Regions from separate parts of the Fusibacter sp. JL298sf-3 genome, predicted to be linked through region 3. Evidence: riboswitches for the same ligand, from Rfam matches in the RefSeq annotation. Region 3 holds a riboswitch; each other region holds the start of a gene.
What was found. A riboswitch is a leader RNA that binds a small molecule or an ion and turns the genes downstream of it on or off. The one in region 3 is predicted to bind S-adenosylmethionine.
Positions count from the first base shown of each region.

Region 1: linked by a shared signal. The riboswitch ahead of ACR6HW_RS05670 (aspartate kinase) and the one ahead of metK (methionine adenosyltransferase) in region 3 are both predicted to bind S-adenosylmethionine.
Region 2: linked by a shared signal. The riboswitch ahead of ACR6HW_RS07685 (methionine ABC transporter ATP-binding protein) and the one ahead of metK (methionine adenosyltransferase) in region 3 are both predicted to bind S-adenosylmethionine.

Region 1 is NZ_CM132608.1:1,147,093-1,152,705, reverse strand. It holds gene ACR6HW_RS05680 (GNAT family N-acetyltransferase) at 1-2,412, shown strand, start outside; gene ACR6HW_RS05675 (bacteriohemerythrin) at 2,486-2,890, opposite strand; SAM riboswitch class I at 3,016-3,118, shown strand; gene ACR6HW_RS05670 (aspartate kinase) at 3,225-4,415, shown strand; gene metF (methylenetetrahydrofolate reductase [NAD(P)H]) at 4,427-5,311, shown strand; gene ACR6HW_RS05660 (hypothetical protein) at 5,304-5,613, shown strand, end outside.
Region 2 is NZ_CM132608.1:1,580,050-1,585,662, forward strand. It holds gene pflB (formate C-acetyltransferase) at 1-2,181, opposite strand, end outside; SAM riboswitch class I at 2,391-2,486, shown strand; SAM riboswitch class I at 2,757-2,854, shown strand; gene ACR6HW_RS07685 (methionine ABC transporter ATP-binding protein) at 2,971-3,963, shown strand; gene ACR6HW_RS07690 (methionine ABC transporter permease) at 3,956-4,606, shown strand; gene ACR6HW_RS07695 (MetQ/NlpA family ABC transporter substrate-binding protein) at 4,610-5,410, shown strand; gene ACR6HW_RS07700 (nitroreductase family protein) at 5,472-5,613, shown strand, end outside.
Region 3 is NZ_CM132608.1:2,054,357-2,059,969, forward strand. It holds gene recD2 (SF1B family DNA helicase RecD2) at 1-1,113, opposite strand, end outside; gene metK (methionine adenosyltransferase) at 1,299-2,489, opposite strand; SAM riboswitch class I at 2,595-2,694, opposite strand; gene ACR6HW_RS09800 (hypothetical protein) at 2,757-3,899, opposite strand; gene ACR6HW_RS09805 (phospho-sugar mutase) at 3,896-5,554, opposite strand; gene ACR6HW_RS09810 (patatin-like phospholipase family protein) at 5,578-5,613, opposite strand, start outside.

The DNA.
Region 1 (5,613 bases), 910 kb from region 3:
AAAGAGCAAGAGTATCTGAAATGTTACTTCGAAAAAACGAGCCGTTGGTTGTGTGGGTTTAAAACCGATGCGTATGAAATCAAATTGAATCACTCTGAAAACAAACGGGTTTTCGGACGATGCTACCCTTTTGAAATTGAGTTTAACAACGAGAGTGGCGCACCTATGGCTATTGAACTCAAAGGGGTGGGCACAGAAGGCGTCCGAACCGATTTGAGTTTTCAGAAAACCTTGCATACCGGCGAGATGGTGCACGGGACTTTTGAAGTATTGCCGACGGACCGGGAACAGAGCGATTGGCACACGCACCCAGCGGTTGTTGTAGAAGTCACTGTGGAAGGCGAGACGTTTTTGCTGAAAAACGGTGTAAAGCCCATGCCACCGCTGCTCATTAAATGCGAAACCAAGCGGCGCGTTGAGCGTGCGGGGGTCCAGTCGACGTTGTATGTTAACCTCGAGAACAATTTGGCAGAGAGTGCCGATTTTGAAATTTTACTTCCTGTAATCGATGGGGTCGCGTTTGGAACGACAAAAATAACAGCGTCTATCGAAGGCCTGTCTTCCCACTGTGTGCAAGTGCCTTTTACAGCGACGAAAGCTTTTGCAGGCATCGTGGATATGCCCATTGCCGTGGCACTGAACGAAGGCCCGTTGACCTACACGAGCAAAGTCGATTTGGCCATTAACGTCTACGGCAGTTTGGCCGGCGGTTCCATAAAAGCGCGTCACTACGCTCTTGCAGATGTTTACAGGCTGTTTATCGACGAAGAGTTTCGATTGAACGAAGGGTACATTAAAGACCTGTGGACGGAGACACTTTGTGAAATTTTGCCGCCAAAACTGGGGGCGCCTTACACTTCGGAGTTCGAAAAGAAGAAAGCGGATAACGTGACTTTTGAATCAAATGGCGCGGTGGTCTGTAGGGTGCGTTACAGTTCGGAGACGCTAAAGGGGGCTGAGTTCGACCGATGCATGGTGCTGAGTCCAACGGGAACGCTGAGCATTTGGCATGAACTCGTGAGATTTCCCGAAGGCGTGGAGACTTTAAAGCTGAACTTAGCGCTGGCCATTGACGAAGAAATACTGTATTTGCCATATGGCACCGGTATTATGAAGTTGGATGAAGGGGTAATGGACAATAGAGCGCTGGCACATGTGGATTTTGATGCGTTGACGGAACCTTGGGTGTTTAACGAGACCTTTGATAGCACCGTCGCCTTGACGTGGTCGTCCTCTCAAAGCGTCAAGTTTTCGGATCATTGTTTTAACTTCGAATCGACATTTACGCGAGAGAGCGCATGGCAGACACCCCCTGTTGAACTGCATATCAACCGGTTTAGACAGTGTGAAAATGTGCGTCAGTACCTCACATCAGACAGAGGTGCACTTTTGGCGACTTACGATGGAACGCGGCTGACGGTGCCACCAATCGTCACAGAGTCGCTTGACCTAACGCCTGTGACCGTCGATCAAAACGCTCGGCCACCGATTGTAGAAGTTGAAGGCATCGATGAACAGCAAGTAGCTACACTTCTGCCGATGACAGCGCGTGTCCGCCTAATAGAGGGTTCCATAAAAACGGAAAAGAGACGGCTGCCGCTGGAGACGTTGGTGTTTAAGACAAAAGGCGCTTGTACCACTGTAAAAGCGGTTGAAGAGGGGCACGAAGTCTACTGTGTCGACAACGGCTACCTTAAGTTTAAAGTTGCGCCGGCATTCACCTGTGGCGTATTCTCCCTTACAGCCGACGGCGTGGAACTCTTCGATCACTGTTTTCCGGCGACGCGGACCAAGTCGTGGTACAACCCTTGGGCAGGAGGCTTTTACAGCTATCTAATCGGCACGACCAATTACCAACTCTTTTCGGAAACGTCGACGGCGACATTTGTCACGCGAAAAGATCATTTAGGCAACCAGTGGACTGGCGTCGCCGTCACCACGCCGTATACAGTTCAACAGCGTTTGAAAGGTGTTAAAGTGGTGCAGTATTTCCTGACAATGGGCGATTTGCCCGTGTTGGCTCATTACTCTGAGGTCATAACCGATGGCGGCAAGTACGCTGAACAGCGCTTTATGAATCAGTGCTTCTTTAGAGAGGACAGCGGTGATATCGTCACCGAGTGTGACCATAGAACTGCTCATGTCCTCAAGGAGGCAGACGGTGTCGACTTTGTGGCACAATCTAAGCGCATAGTTTTGGAAATAGAGGCGTTAGCCGTGCATTACTACAGTCAAAACGCCGATTTGAATTACATCAATCGCACCGGTGGTTTGGTATTCACAGAACAGATTTCCAGAATCGCCATCGACCCGTTTCGGATGTTTAAATCTCAAGTGGATTTTGTCGTCCCATTGCCGTTTAAAGTGGGAACTTCCGCGTTTTCAGGGTTAGACGCTATTCGGTTTGAATAAAACAGCCTAAAAAAAGCCAGTGAGCGCAACGTCCAAAGGGACGTGCGTCACTGGCTTTTTTGGGGTGATGGTTTTAATAGCCGTTTTTCTTTAGATAGTCGGCAAGTTTTTTGTCTTCTTCTCCAATGTGTTTTTCAATCCAATCTGAAGAAAGGTGCATAAATTTTAGCCTAGAGTGCATGGTTAAGCCGTTTCTTAAAATATCTTGATAGAGGTCGCTGACATCTTGTTTAAAATTATCGTGCAGGTACTTGTGTTCTTCATACGCAGGATAGGCGTACTGTCTCTGCAGCGCCTCCTCGTGGTCAAAGTGCAACACGACGTATTCTGTTAAAAAGTTGAGCAATTTGAGCAACTCTTTTTCCGGATTCTCCTGTTGGTAAGCGTTGATTAACGTCTCCGCTCGATTGATTAGTTCTATATGCTCCGTATCCATTTCTTTTACGCCGTAGAGAAATTTTTCATCAAATTTAAGCATACTGCCTCCTTTACTCTGTATATTTATTTTTACCATACTCGAGACCGTCTATGCAATAAAAATTCAAAAATATCTTGCATATCAAAAAAAACTATGGTATTATCTTCAATAATTGAAAATCACGATTCTTATCGAGAGTGGCTGAGAGACAGGCTCTATGACGCCCGGCAACCTACATTCAGTGTGGTGCTAATTCCTGCGTTCCCCTATGGGAGCGAAAGATAAGAAAGTAGTGCGCTTAAAACGTCGCTTTCTTACCGGAAAGCGGCGTTTATTTTTTTAAAATACATGCGTTGCCCGATGAATGGTGAACGACAGAGTAGGAGGTATGTGCATGGAAACGGTAGTGCTTAAATTTGGCGGGACATCGATGGCTGCTGTTGAAACTGTGGCTAAACGCGTGGTCGACAAAAAAAGGGCAGGCTATCAAGTGGTCGTGGTGGTTTCGGCGCAGGCCGGCGTCACAAACGCTTTGTTGAAACAAGCGCAAGCTGTCGGCGGGGTAAATCTGAGAGAAATCGACGTCATGCTTGCGGCCGGTGAACAAGTAGCTTCAGGGCTATTGGCACTTGCTGTTGAAGGCCTAGGCGAGCGCGCATTGTCTTTGAGCAGTGCTCAAGTGGGCATTGTCACCGACGGGCGCCATGCTCAGGCGCGCATCAAGACGATTGACGGCTTTAAAATTCTCGAGCACCTTGAAGACAGCGCCGTTGTTATTGTGCCGGGGTTTCAAGGTGTCGGTGAAAACAGAGATATCACGACGTTGGGAAGAGGCGGCTCTGATACAAGTGCGGTGGCCATTGCTGTGGCAATAGGCGCGACGTCAGTGGAAATTTTCACCGATGTCAGCGGCGTTTATACAGCCGATCCGAGAATTGTGCCTAAAGCGCGAAAAATAGCCGCAATTGGGTACGATGAAATGTTGGAACTCGCGGGTTCAGGGGCTAAAGTTCTCCATCTCAGGAGTGTGGAACTCGCGGCGAAGAACGGTTTGAAAGTGCATTTAAGATCGACGTTTGAACCCGACGAAGGTACGTGGGTAAAGGAGGCTATCATGGAAGAAGCGGTTGTGAGAGGGGTTGCGCATGCCATAGATAATGCGCGCATTACTGTTTACGGGGTACCGGCGACGAGTAACGGTGTTACGCATTTGTTTGAGGCCATCGCCCGTGCGCATATTGTCGTGGATGTTATCACACAAAGCGATTCTGAGGACGGCAGTCGGCTGATTGCTTTTGCCGTCGAATCCCATGCGTACGAGAAGGCGCTTACAGTGGCCAAACGCGTCGCCCACAGCATCGGCGCAGGGGCTGTAAAAGGAGAACCTGCTGTGGCGCGCGTCAGCGTCATCGGCGTGGGCATGAAATCGTCGCCGGGGGTTGCTGCTAAAGTCTTTCGCGCGCTCACCGGCGCGGGCATCGATATTCAAATGATTACCACTTCAAATATTAACATATCGTGTCTCGTGGCGCAGGCGGATTACATTGGCGCCGTCAAAGCGATTCACCAAGCGTTTGAGCTATAAGGAGGCCAATAGTGAAAATTCATCAGTTGTACACAGAAAAGAAACCGCTTTTTTCATTTGAAATATTTCCACCAAAGCGCGATGGCGACAAGGCTGCGCTGTTGCATACCATAGATAAACTCGCAGAGCAGACCCCAGATTTTATCAGCGTGACATACGGTGCCGCAGGGACGGAACGCGGTGCGGACACATTGAATCTCGCACGGGATATCAGAACACGTCATGGCATCGAATCATTGGCGCACATGACCCTCGCAGGGGCGGAAAAGCGTGAAATTAACGGGGTACTGGACACCATGGCGCACAGCGGCATCGAAAATGTGTTGTTGCTCAGAGGCGATATTACCAGCGAGACGCCTAAGCCGACGGATGGTTTCGCCTATGCGGCGGACTTGATTCGACACGTCAAATCGCGGTACGATTTTTCAATTGGCGCAGCGTGCTACCCGGAAGGGCATATTGAATGCAGAAGCCGGGCGCTCGACTTGATTCATTTAAAGCAAAAAGTCGACGCAGGTGCAGACTTCTTAATTACGCAGCTGTTTTTTGACAACGAGCGGTTTTACGAATTCTCAAATGAAGTGCGGTGTCTCGATGTGAAGGTTCCTGTAATCGCAGGGGTTATGCCCGTGCTCAACAAGGTTCAAATAGAGCGGATGGTGGCGCTTAGCGGCGCGCATCTACCGGAGAAGTTCAAGCGCATCCTACAGCGGTACGAGACGAAGCCCGAAGCGCTTGTCGACGCGGGTATCGCCTATGCACTTGAACAAATTGTGGACTTGTTGTCCTCCGGTGTGGATGGAATTCACTTTTATGTGCTCAACAAGCCCAATATTAGCGAACGCGTGGTGCGGAGTGTCAGCGAAATTTTAAAGGCGCTGAAAGTCCATGGCTGATGTTCGTCGAGACCCCGTGGCCACGGTGCGTCCATTTGTGGACAAATCCGCTGTATACCGCTATTTAAGGCACACCGATGACGCGGTATGGCGCAACCGCGTCGAGGAACTATTTGAGGCCACACTTGAGCACTGCCGGTTTACGGCGCTTACGGCGCAGCTACCTGTGGTGGTTTTAGAGCGTTCGGTGGTGTTTAAGACATTGGGACTCGAAGTTCGTTCCCGCGATCTGGCAACGCATTTAACCCTGGAGACCTCTGCTGTCTGGGTGGTGATTTGTACGGTAGGTTCAGAAGTCGTAC
Region 2 (5,613 bases), 470 kb from region 3:
TGTGAGGCGGTTGAAGTGCACCGCATAGCCTGAAACGCGGATTGTCAGCGTCGGGTACTTAGAAGGGTTTTCCATTGCGTCTTCTAAGAGCGCTCTCGACATGACGTTGACGTTTAAGTGGAATGCCTTTTTGCCAAAATAGCCGTCTAAGAGACCCGCGAGGTTCTTGTAGCGGTCTTCATCTTCTCTGCCCAGCGCCGTTGGCACGATGGAGAAAGTGTTTGAAATACCGTCTTGGCATACTGACTGGAACGGAATTTTCGCAACGGAGTTCAGCGATGCAAGGGCACCCATGTGGTCTCTGCCGTGCATTGGGTTGGCACCTGGTGCAAACGGCTCGCCTTTGCCTCTACCGTCCGGTGTAGAGCCTGTTTTCTTGCCGTAAACGACATTTGACGTAATGGTGAGTACGGAGAGCGTGTGCTCGGATTCTCTGTACGTCTCGTGCTTTTTAAGCTCTGCTGTGAAGAACTCGAGAACTTCTTTTGCCAAGGTGTCGACGCGGTCGTCGTCGTTGCCGTATGTCGGGAACTCACCGTCGATTTTAAAGTCCACTGCAACGCCCTGTTCGTTTCTCACCGGCGTTACTTTCGCGTATTTAATGGCGCTCAAGGAGTCTGCGACAATTGAAAGACCAGCGACGCCAAAGGCCATATAGCGGTGTACTTCTGTATCGTGAAGGGCCAATTGACCACTTTCGTAAGCGTATTTATCGTGCATGTAGTGAATGGTGTTCATGGTGTTGACATAGAGCTTTGCCAATTTTTCCATAACCACTTTAAAGTTGGCGTACACTTCTTCAAAGTCGAGGGCGCCGTCTTTAACAGCCGGGATGCCGCCGATGACTTCAATGAGGTTGCCCGATTTGTCGAGTTTCAACTCGTCTTTTCCGCCGTTGATGCTGTATAGAAGTGCTTTTCCAAGGTTTGCTCTCGCACCGAAAAACTGCATTTCTTTACCGATGCCCATTGGCGATACGCAGCATGCGATACCGTAGTCGTCGCCGTAGATCGGACGCATTAAGTCGTCGTTTTCATACTGAATGGCGCCGGTTTCAATAGACATTTTCGCACAGTAACGCTTAAACGTTTCCGGCAGTTCCTGCGACCAGAGCACAGTCATGTTCGGCTCCGGTGCCGGTGTGAGGTTCGTCAAAGTGTGGAGGAATCTGAACGCCGTCTTTGTAACCAGGGTTCTGCCGTCAGTTCCCATACCGCCGATAGACTCTGTTACCCAAGTCGGATCGCCTGCGAACAAAGTGTTGTACTCAGGGGTTCTCAAATGTCTCACCATTCTCAACTTGATAACCAATTGGTCGATCAGCTCTTGAGCTTCTTCTTCAGTGAGTACGCCGGCTGCGATGTCTTTTTCAATAAAGATGTCTAGGAAAGCTGTGTTTCTCCCCAATGACATCGCCGCGCCGTTGTTTTCTTTAACAGCAGCCAAGTAGCCAAAGTAGAAAAATTGAACCGCTTCTTTGGCGTTTTGTGCCGGCTTTGTAATATCGTAACCATAGCTAGACGCCATGTTTTCAATTGCTTTAAGGGCTCTAATCTGCATAGAGACTTCTTCTCTAAGACGCATCACCGCTTCTGTAGCAGGCTTTTCTGCAAGTGCGACAAAATCTTTGCGCTTTTCTGCAATGAGGCGCTCTGTGCCGTAGAGTGGAATTCTTCTGTAGTCGCCGATAATTCTGCCTCTACCGTAAGCATCCGGTAGTCCCGTGAGCAAGCCCACGCTTCTCGCCTGTTTCATTTCCGGTGTATAGGCGTCAAAAACACCTTCGTTGTGTGTTTTTCTATACGTTTTAAAATCGTCCGCCATAGCGTCTTCAATGTCGTAGCCATAAGCCTCGAGTGATTGCTCGAGCATTCTGAATCCACCGTATGGGTTCATGATGCGCTTGAGTGGTGCATCGGTTTGGAAGCCTACGATAACTTCGTTTTCTTTGTCCATGTAGCCGGCTTCGAATTTGTCAATGCCTGAAAAACATTTGGTTTCAATGCCGATGATGCCCTTTTCAATTTCCTCTTGAATCAGCGTTTCCACTTGTTCAAAAAGTTTCTCAGTGCGCGTGCTCTTACCCGCTAAAAACGCTTCGTCGCCGTGATAAGGCGTGTAGTTTTTTTGAATGAAGTCGCGTACGTCGATTGCGCCTTCCCATGTCCCCTTATTAAACATTATCGCATGCCTCCTTGAATTTTTTCGGATGGTCTAAATTTCCCCCTCATTATAAGAGTTTCTCTCTAGAAAAGATGTGACCAGACGCACTTGTGACAATGTTTTAAAGAGTTTTTCGTTTTTGTATAATGTATACATATCGTTTTTTTGAAGATTCCTATTGACAAGTAAGTGCCGACTAGCGTATAATTCGATTCAACAATTTCATTAGCTTATCAAGAGCGGCTGAGGGACTGGCCCTGCGACGCCCGGCAACCTATTGGATTAGGTGCTAATTCCAGAGACTTTATGTCTGAAGATAAGGAGACGACTGTACGCAACCGCTTCTGTTTTTCAGGAGCGGTTTTTTTAACAACAAGATTTGAGCCGAAAGGCTTTCTGCGACTATTCAACGCGGAAAGCTGTCAGCGAAAAGCGGTTAGGGATGCCGGAGGCATTACTAATGTTGTTAACAACAAGATTTGAGCCGAAAGGCTTTCTGCGACTATTTAACGCGGCAAGGCATCACTAATGTTTTTAATTTGACAACAGACTTCGTGGCAAAACGCGAAGGACCCCTGTTGTTTCATAAAGTAATCATATCCAGAGCGGTGGAGGGAACGGCCCGATGAAACCCGGCAACCTATTTTAAGTTAGGTGCCAATTCCGGCAGCGAAAGCTGCAAAGATGTGAAAGCACACCCCCTTTCACGCAAAGGGGGTCTTTTTTTGCCATATAAGGGCTATATTAACAACTCGTTACCCGAGGTACAATGCGGTACAGCCGTCTCGTGAAACAGAAAGGATTTTTATGATCAGCATTCAGAACCTAAGCAAAACGTATATTAAAGAGCACCGAGAGGTACAGGCCCTCAAAAATGTCTCCATTGACATCGGGCGCGGCACCATCCACGGCATCATCGGCCTCAGCGGCGCCGGCAAATCTTCGCTGGTACGCTGTATCAATCGATTGGAAACACCTACAGCCGGTACAGTCTTCGTCGCCGGCGACAACATGATGGCACTCAAAGGCACTGCGCTAAAGCGAAAACGCCAAAAAATCGGTATGATTTTTCAAAACTTCAACTTGCTCTCCAGCAAAACCGTGTTTGACAACGTCGCTTTTCCACTTGAAATCATGCATAAGTCGAAACAGGAGATTCGAAGCCGCGTGGTGGAACTCCTCGCCTTAACGGGGCTCTCTGACAAAGCAGACGCCTACCCGGCGCAGCTGAGCGGTGGCCAAAAACAGCGGGTCGGCATCGCAAGAGCCCTCGCCAATGCCCCCGATGTGCTCCTCTGTGACGAAGCGACCAGTGCGCTGGATCCTTTAACCACGGCTCAGATTCTCGACCTCGTTCGAGAAATTAACGAGAACTTGGGGGTCACTGTGGTGGTCATCACCCACGAAATGGACGTCATCAAGCGCATTTGTCACGAAGTGACGCTTCTCGAAGGCGGCGAAGTGGTGGCGTCCGGCGATACGGTTAAGCTCTTTACGCAACCTGAGAACGAAGCGGCGCGGCAGTTTTTCTCAAGCGACGATGTGCCGCCCTACTACGCCGAAGACAGCACGGTCTGTCACTTGATTTTTAAAAGAGGCAATGTCGACCAACCGGTGCTCAGCAAGCTCATTCGCACACACGACGTGACGGTGAACATCCTCAGCGGAAAGATAGAGACGTACGGCCGTCAAACGGTGGGCGAGCTCACGGTGGCTCTGACGGGAAGCGATGCCGCTATTGCCGACACGCTTAAAGCCCTCGAAGCCCATCAGGTGATTACGGAGGTGTGCCATGTTTAATCTCTTACTTCCCGCCACTTTGGAAACCCTCTACATGGTAGGGGTCTCGACGCTCTTTACGGTTTTGCTCGGCCTCCCGCTCGGCATTTTACTCACTCTAATCGGAAGGGGACACTTGCTGTCGTGTCCACCGGTGTACGAGGCGCTCTCTTGGCTTGTGAACATTATGCGCTCTCTGCCGTTTATCATCTTGATGATTTTTATTATGCCGTTTACGCGGTTGGTCATCGGTACCGCCATCGGCACCAATGCGGCGACGTTGCCGCTGATTATTGCAGCCGTCCCCTTTTTCGCCAGACTCACTGAGGGTGCGCTACGCGAGGTGGACGACGGCGTCGTAGAGGCGGCGGTGGCCATGGGGGCTTCCACCCCTCAAATCGTCGTAGGGGTCATGCTCAGAGAAGCGCTCCCGAGTCTGATTTTAAGCGCTACGACGACGACGATTAATTTAATTGGGTATTCCGCTATGGCTGGTGCCGTCGGAGGCGGCGGCATTGGCGATCTGGCGATTCGATATGGGTACCACCGTTTCAGACTGGACATTATGTTTGCCACTCTCGTCATTTTGGTGGTGTTGGTGCAAGTGGTTCAGTCTTCGGGACATTATGTTTCACATCTCACTTTAAAAAACAGGAGGAAATAACACATGAAGAAGATTTTAAGTTTGGGTTTTGTTTTGATTGTACTCGCCGGGGTTTTAATCGGCTGCGGCAAAGAAACAGCTGAGGAGACGACTTTAAAGGTGGGCGCGACGCCGTTGCCGCATGCAGAACTGTTGGCACTGATTAAAGACGACCTCGCTGCTGAAGGCATTGAACTCGAGGTGGTGGAGTTTACCGATTACGTGACACCCAACCTCACTCTCGGCGAAGGCGAAATCGACGCCAACTTCTTTCAGCACGTACCGTACATGAACAGCTTTGCCGATGAGCACGGTCTCGAACTCGTTTCGGCAGGTGCCATCCACGTGGAACCGCTGGGCGTCTACTCGGCTTCTACTGAGGCGCTTTCCGATTTGAAAGACGGCGCCACCATTAGCATTCCAAACGATCCAACCAATGAAGGCCGCGCGCTCTTGCTGCTCCACAACGAAGGGCTGATTACTCTGAAAGACCCTGAAAAACTCGAATCCACACCTGAAGATGTTCTAGAGAACCCACGCAAGTTTGTGTTCGAACCCATTGACGCCGCACAGCTTCCTCGGACGCTTGAAGATGTGGACGCCGCTGTTATCAACACCAATTACGCACTCGAGGCCGGTTTAAACCCACTGGAGGACGCCCTTGTTCTCGAAGGCGACGATTCGCCTTACGCCAACATTGTGACGGTGCTCCCTGAGAAACTGGAAGATCCGGCGATTCAGGCTTTGATTAAGGCGCTTCAGAGCGAAAAGGTTAAAGCGTACATTTTGGAACACTATGAAGGCGCTGTAGTCCCTGTATTTTAGCTTGTTCTTTCGAGGAAAAGCCTGTACAATGAAGACGACAAATCAAACTTAGGAGGTTGCCATGTCGTCTTCATTAGATTTTATTTACAAACGACACAGTGTGCGTCAGTTTAAGGCCTGTGATGTGCCAATGATGGACATTGAAGAGATGCTGAAAGCCGCGTCTTATGCCCCTTCGGGCAAAAATCGTCAAAACTGGCACT
Region 3 (5,613 bases):
TCTGCCCGTCGGTGCACATAAAACGACTTTTTGTCCTAACTGCTCGTAAGCGTGAATCATGGCATTGATTAACGTCGTCTTACCCGTCCCCGGTCCACCGGTGAGCACGAAAACCCCGGCGGATAAAGCCATTTCGAGAGCCGATTTTTGAAGTTCTGCCAAGAGGATGCCCTTGTCTTCCTCATAAGCTTTAATAAACTTAGTCGTATCGAATTTCGTCAGTGTTTTTACATCTCGCATCAAGTTGAACAGCTTCCCCGCCACCTGTTGCTCTGCGTAATACAAACTGGGCAAGTAGACGCGTTGAACCCCCTCTGCGTTTTCAAGGTACACGCCGCCTCTCACGGCCATGTCCCTAAGCTGCATCAACACCTCGTCCTGAGTGACTTGAAGCGTCAGAGCTGTTTGCTTTACAAGGGTTTCAGCAGTCATATACGTGTCCCCTGAAAGCGATGTTTTAGACAAAAGGTGCACCACCCCGGACTCTATCCGAAAAGGGGCGTGCATCTCAATCCCCATTCGCATGGCGATTTCGTCTGCTTGTTTAAAACCGAATCCCGGAATTTCCGCAGCCAACAAGTACGGGTTGTTCTGAACTTTCTCCACGCCTTCGAGACCAAATATCTTGTGAACCCGCATAGCGGCGTTTACTGTAAGGCCTAGGGACTGAAAATACATAATAAAATCCCTAAGTGCGTATGCTTCGTGATAGCTCATCACGATTTGTTCGAGCTTTTTATCGCCAATACCCGATATTTCAAGCAGTTTCTCAGGGGTCTTCTCAATGATTTCAAGTGAAGCTTCACCAAAGTGGTCGACGATGCTCTGCGCTGTCGACTCCCCAATTCCCGTTATGACACCGGAAGCTAAATACTTAAGAATTTCTTCGCGATCACTGGGCTTAACGTGCTCTACTCGATTGATTTTAATCTGCTCGCCGTAAAAGGGGTGCTCGTCCGTATCACCTTCTATGCGAAGTCGGTCGCCTTCCTTTACAAACGGCACGACCCCCTTTACACAGTGCACGTCGTCCAGCGTCTCTAGGTTCCCGATGACGTATCCGTTTTCTTCATTGTAATAGATAATATCTATCAGTATGCCTTCTACTACCATGTCGTCACCATCTTTTCTTCTGAATTACTTTCTATTATATAGGATTTTAAACGCTTTTCATATAGGCATCTCTCCATTTTGAAGCGGCATTCTTCTCTCTACACCAGTCGTAAAATTAAAAATAGGCGCAACGTATGAGATCATACGTGCGCCTATCGGCTCTTAAAATCGTATTAAACGTCGGCTTAAAGACCGGCTGCTTCTCTAAGTGCTGCCGCTTTATCCGTTCTTTCCCAAGGCAACTCGACATCGGTTCTACCGAAGTGACCGTATGCCGCCGTCTGCTTGTAGATAGGTCTTCTGAGATCGAGCTCTTTAATAATCGCGCCCGGTCTGAGGTCAAAGTGCTTTTCAACAAGTGATTCAATGAGCGCTTCATCCACTTTTGACGTACCAAAAGTCTCCACCATAATCGAAACGGGATGCGCTACGCCAATAGCGTAGGCCAGTTCGATTTCACAGCGATCCGCCAATCCGGCTGCGACGACGTTTTTCGCTACATAGCGTGCCGCATAAGCCGCTGAACGGTCGACCTTTGTAGGATCTTTTCCTGAAAATGCACCGCCGCCATGTCTCGCGTAACCGCCGTACGTATCGACAATAATCTTACGGCCTGTAAGACCGGCATCGCCCTGTGGCCCACCGATGACAAAACGACCTGTCGGGTTGACGAGGTAGCGCGTATTGTCTAACAACGCCGCCGGAATAATCGGCTCGATGACGTGCTTAATCAAATCCGCTTTGATTTGCTCTACTGATACGCGCTCAGAGTGCTGTGTCGATACCAGTACCGTATCGACGCGCACCGGTCTATCGTTTTCATCGTATTCCACCGTCACCTGAGTCTTCCCATCAGGTCGAAGGTAATCCAAAGTACCGTCTTTTCTCACTTCTGAGAGTCTTCTGGCCAGTTTGTGTGCAAGGGCAATTGGAAGCGGCATCAACTCAGGTGTTTCGTTACAAGCGTAGCCGAACATAATCCCTTGGTCGCCGGCGCCAACTGCTTCAACTGCGTCGTTCATTTCACCTGTTTTGCTCTCTAAAGCTTTGTCAACACCTAAAGCGATGTCGTCTGATTGCTTGTCTATAGCGACGATGACGCCACAAGTTTCCCCATCAAAACCGTATTTCGCTCTATCGTAACCAATTTCTTTAATGGTGTTTCTCACCGTCGACTGGATATCGACATAGCAGTTAGTTGTAATTTCACCTGCTATCAAAACGAGACCAGTGGTCACAGACGTTTCACAAGCCACCCTCGCATTTGGGTCCTGTGCAAAAATAGCATCTAAAATTGAATCGGAGATTTGGTCACAAATCTTATCAGGATGCCCTTCAGTTACCGATTCAGAAGTAAACAGTCTTCTTCTTCCCATCATACACCTCCATAAAATATGATTGACTTTAATAACAGTACACCTGTTGCGGCGTCTTTTACATAAAAAAAATACCTTTTCACTACAAGAAGAGGTATTTGCTCAACCTCATCTTTCAGATTCTTAAAATCTGTAGGATTTAGCACCGTGTGTCACCGGTTGCCGGACTTCATAGGGCCTATCCCTCCGTCGCTCTTGATAAGGAAATGTTTAGTTAAAATTACTAGGTAATCATAGCATAGTGCCCATGAGAAAGCAAGCACTTTTTTAGTGCATTGCGAGAAAATCAAACAAATTGTCGTAACTGCTGTTGATGAACGACAGCAGCAACGGATCGTCCATCTTCATTTCACAAATCCTAAAGAGACTCTTATCGTATACCCCATTTTCTGTGAAATAACCGTCGATTGCCTTGACATTTTCAGGGTCCAGACTGCAGATAATCAATTGTCCCGATTGGGAAAAGAAGTACATGCAGTAGACGTCGCCATTGAGAAAGTAAGGGTTTTCGCCCACGTGGTGATTGTCCCTATTGAACTCGATGTAAAGGCTGCCAAAGGCATAAGTTTGCTTCATCATCTCCGGATTGTCAAAGGCAAAACGCCTTTCAAAAAATGCGTCGTCCACATGACAAACCACCATGTGCTCCGGCTTGTTTAAATTAAACGCCGCCTCGATGCTGCTCATGCTGAGCGCCTCCGTCTTCCGCGCCTTAACGACCCGCATATGCGCCCTGTCCACCTCGATTTCACTCACCATCAGGGCGTATCGCTCGCCGATATCTACAATAGATTCTGCCGAGAACACTTCGATTTCCCCGCGCTTGCCCTTGAAACTGACGCTATTTTTTATCAAGGTTTGAGGCTGGGAGACGAGTTCAAAGGATTCATCCATATCAAACGCTTGGTAGAGTGGAAGCGTTGCGTTGTAATCGCATCCGACGACGCGCATCACCAAATAATTGATCAAAGCTTCAGGGCTGTTGATTTCAGGCGATAAATACCCGTACAGCGCCGCTTCTTCTTCAATTGTAAGCGATGCGTACAACGTGTGAAACTGCTCCTCAAACCATTCAAAGTCGACGAGCGCATCGAGGCACTCTTCGTCCACCACATAGGCAGATTTAATTAAAAAGACAAACGCTTCGTAGTCGATGGGGCGCATTTCGCCACCTAACCCGCCTGTAACGCCGAGTATCAGGACTTCCAGTTCGTCGGCTTTCGGTTCAATCAAATGATGAAAACCATCGATGCCATAACTTTCATAATCGAGGTGATAAATTTGAACGACTTCTCGCTTTGAAGTGTCTTCAAAATACGCCACGACCCCAACGACGCCCATTAGTCTCGTGTTGGTTGCCAACGCTCTCTTAAATGTCAAATGCGGTTTTTTTATAGATTCAAAATTCACGAATGGTTCACCTTTTCCAGTATCATTTGTTTCAGCGTTTCAAGACGCTTTTGTGTCTGTGCTCGATCGTCTCCGGCAATTGAAAAATAGACTTTTAACTTGGGTTCCGTGCCGGACGGTCTGAGGACTACCCACGAATGCGCATCTAAATAGTATTTGAGGACATTGGACTTCGGCAGGCCGGTTTCGTCTTCCATGTAGTCGATTTTACTTTCGTAATCGAACAATTTCTTTGTTCTGAATGTCGAGAGGACTTCTGCCATTTGCGCTTGTCCGGATTTCCCTTCAAATTTTATAGACACGGTTTCTTCTATATAGTAGCCGTGACGTCTGTACACTGCTTCGAGGACGTCGACAAGTGTCAGCCCTTTCTCCCTGTAATACGAGGCCATTTCAACGGCGATTAAAGTCCCCATAACGGCGTCTTTGTCTCTGACATGCGGCGCAAAAAGATAGCCAAAGCTCTCTTCGTAGCCCATGATAAAGCCTTCGGTATCCAGCTCAATCTGCTCGCCGATAAACTTAAAGCCCGTGAGCGTTTGCTTCAACGCAACGTTGTAATGTGCGGCCTGCGCCTTTGCTAGGTCAGAAGAGACAATGGTGTTGACCACATACTGCCTCGGGGTCAACCCCTCTCGACTCGAGAGCAGGTACTCCATAAACAGGCTGCCGATTTGATTGCCTGAAATCATTTGATAACCTGAGTTCGTCTTAACCATAAAGCCGATGCGGTCGCAATCGGGGTCTGTTGCCACAATAAGGTCGGCCGCTGACGTTGCGGCGACTTTTAGCGCCTCATCAAATGCGGCTTCAGACTCTGGATTGGGTTCTTGACAAGTTGGAAATTCACCATCTGGTGCCATCTGGGACGGCACGGGAATAAGCCCTTTGTAGCCTACGGCATCTAATACCTCTGTTACCGTTTGCCCACCGGTGCCGTGGAGCGGGGTGTACACTGTTTTCAACGTACTGTTCTTCAAAACCGCCGGTCTCTCTGAAACTTCCACCACCATTTCCCGATAGGGCACATCCACTTGTTCATCAATCATTTCCAATAAGTCAAACGCTTTCGCCTCTTCCTCTGAAAACAATTTGACACTTTCAAAATCTTCTATCCGCTGCACATGTTCCACCAGTTGGGTCGCCAAATGCGGCACCAACTGACAGCCGGTTTCGTCGTATACTTTGTAACCGTTGTATGCAGGTGGGTTGTGGCTCGCCGTAATCATTACACCGCCGAGACACTTCAAATGCCGAACGGCAAAAGACAGTTCCGGTGTGGTCCTCACGGCGGTAAACAAGTACGCTTTTATGCCGTTTGCAGCCATTACACGTGCAGTTTCCATTGCAAATTCAGGAGAATAGCGTCGACTGTCATAGGCGATGACGACAGCTTGCTCACTTTGAACCTGCTCTCTTCTTTCCAGAAGAAAATTGGCAAACCCCTGCGTTGCCTTCCGGACGACATACCGATTGATACGATTGCATCCGGCGCCGATAATCCCACGCATTCCAGCGGTTCCGAATTCGAGGTCTTTATAAAAGCGTTCGTCTATTTCCTCTGGTCTATCTGCTATCGCTTTCAACTCACTTCTAAAAGCGTCGTCAAAATAGGGATTGTTGAGCCATGCGTTGTAAATTGCCTTTGTGTCCATGCTTTTCTCCTTTCCTGCTTCTATTATAGCATATGCGTGCGGTCGTAATGCAACACGTT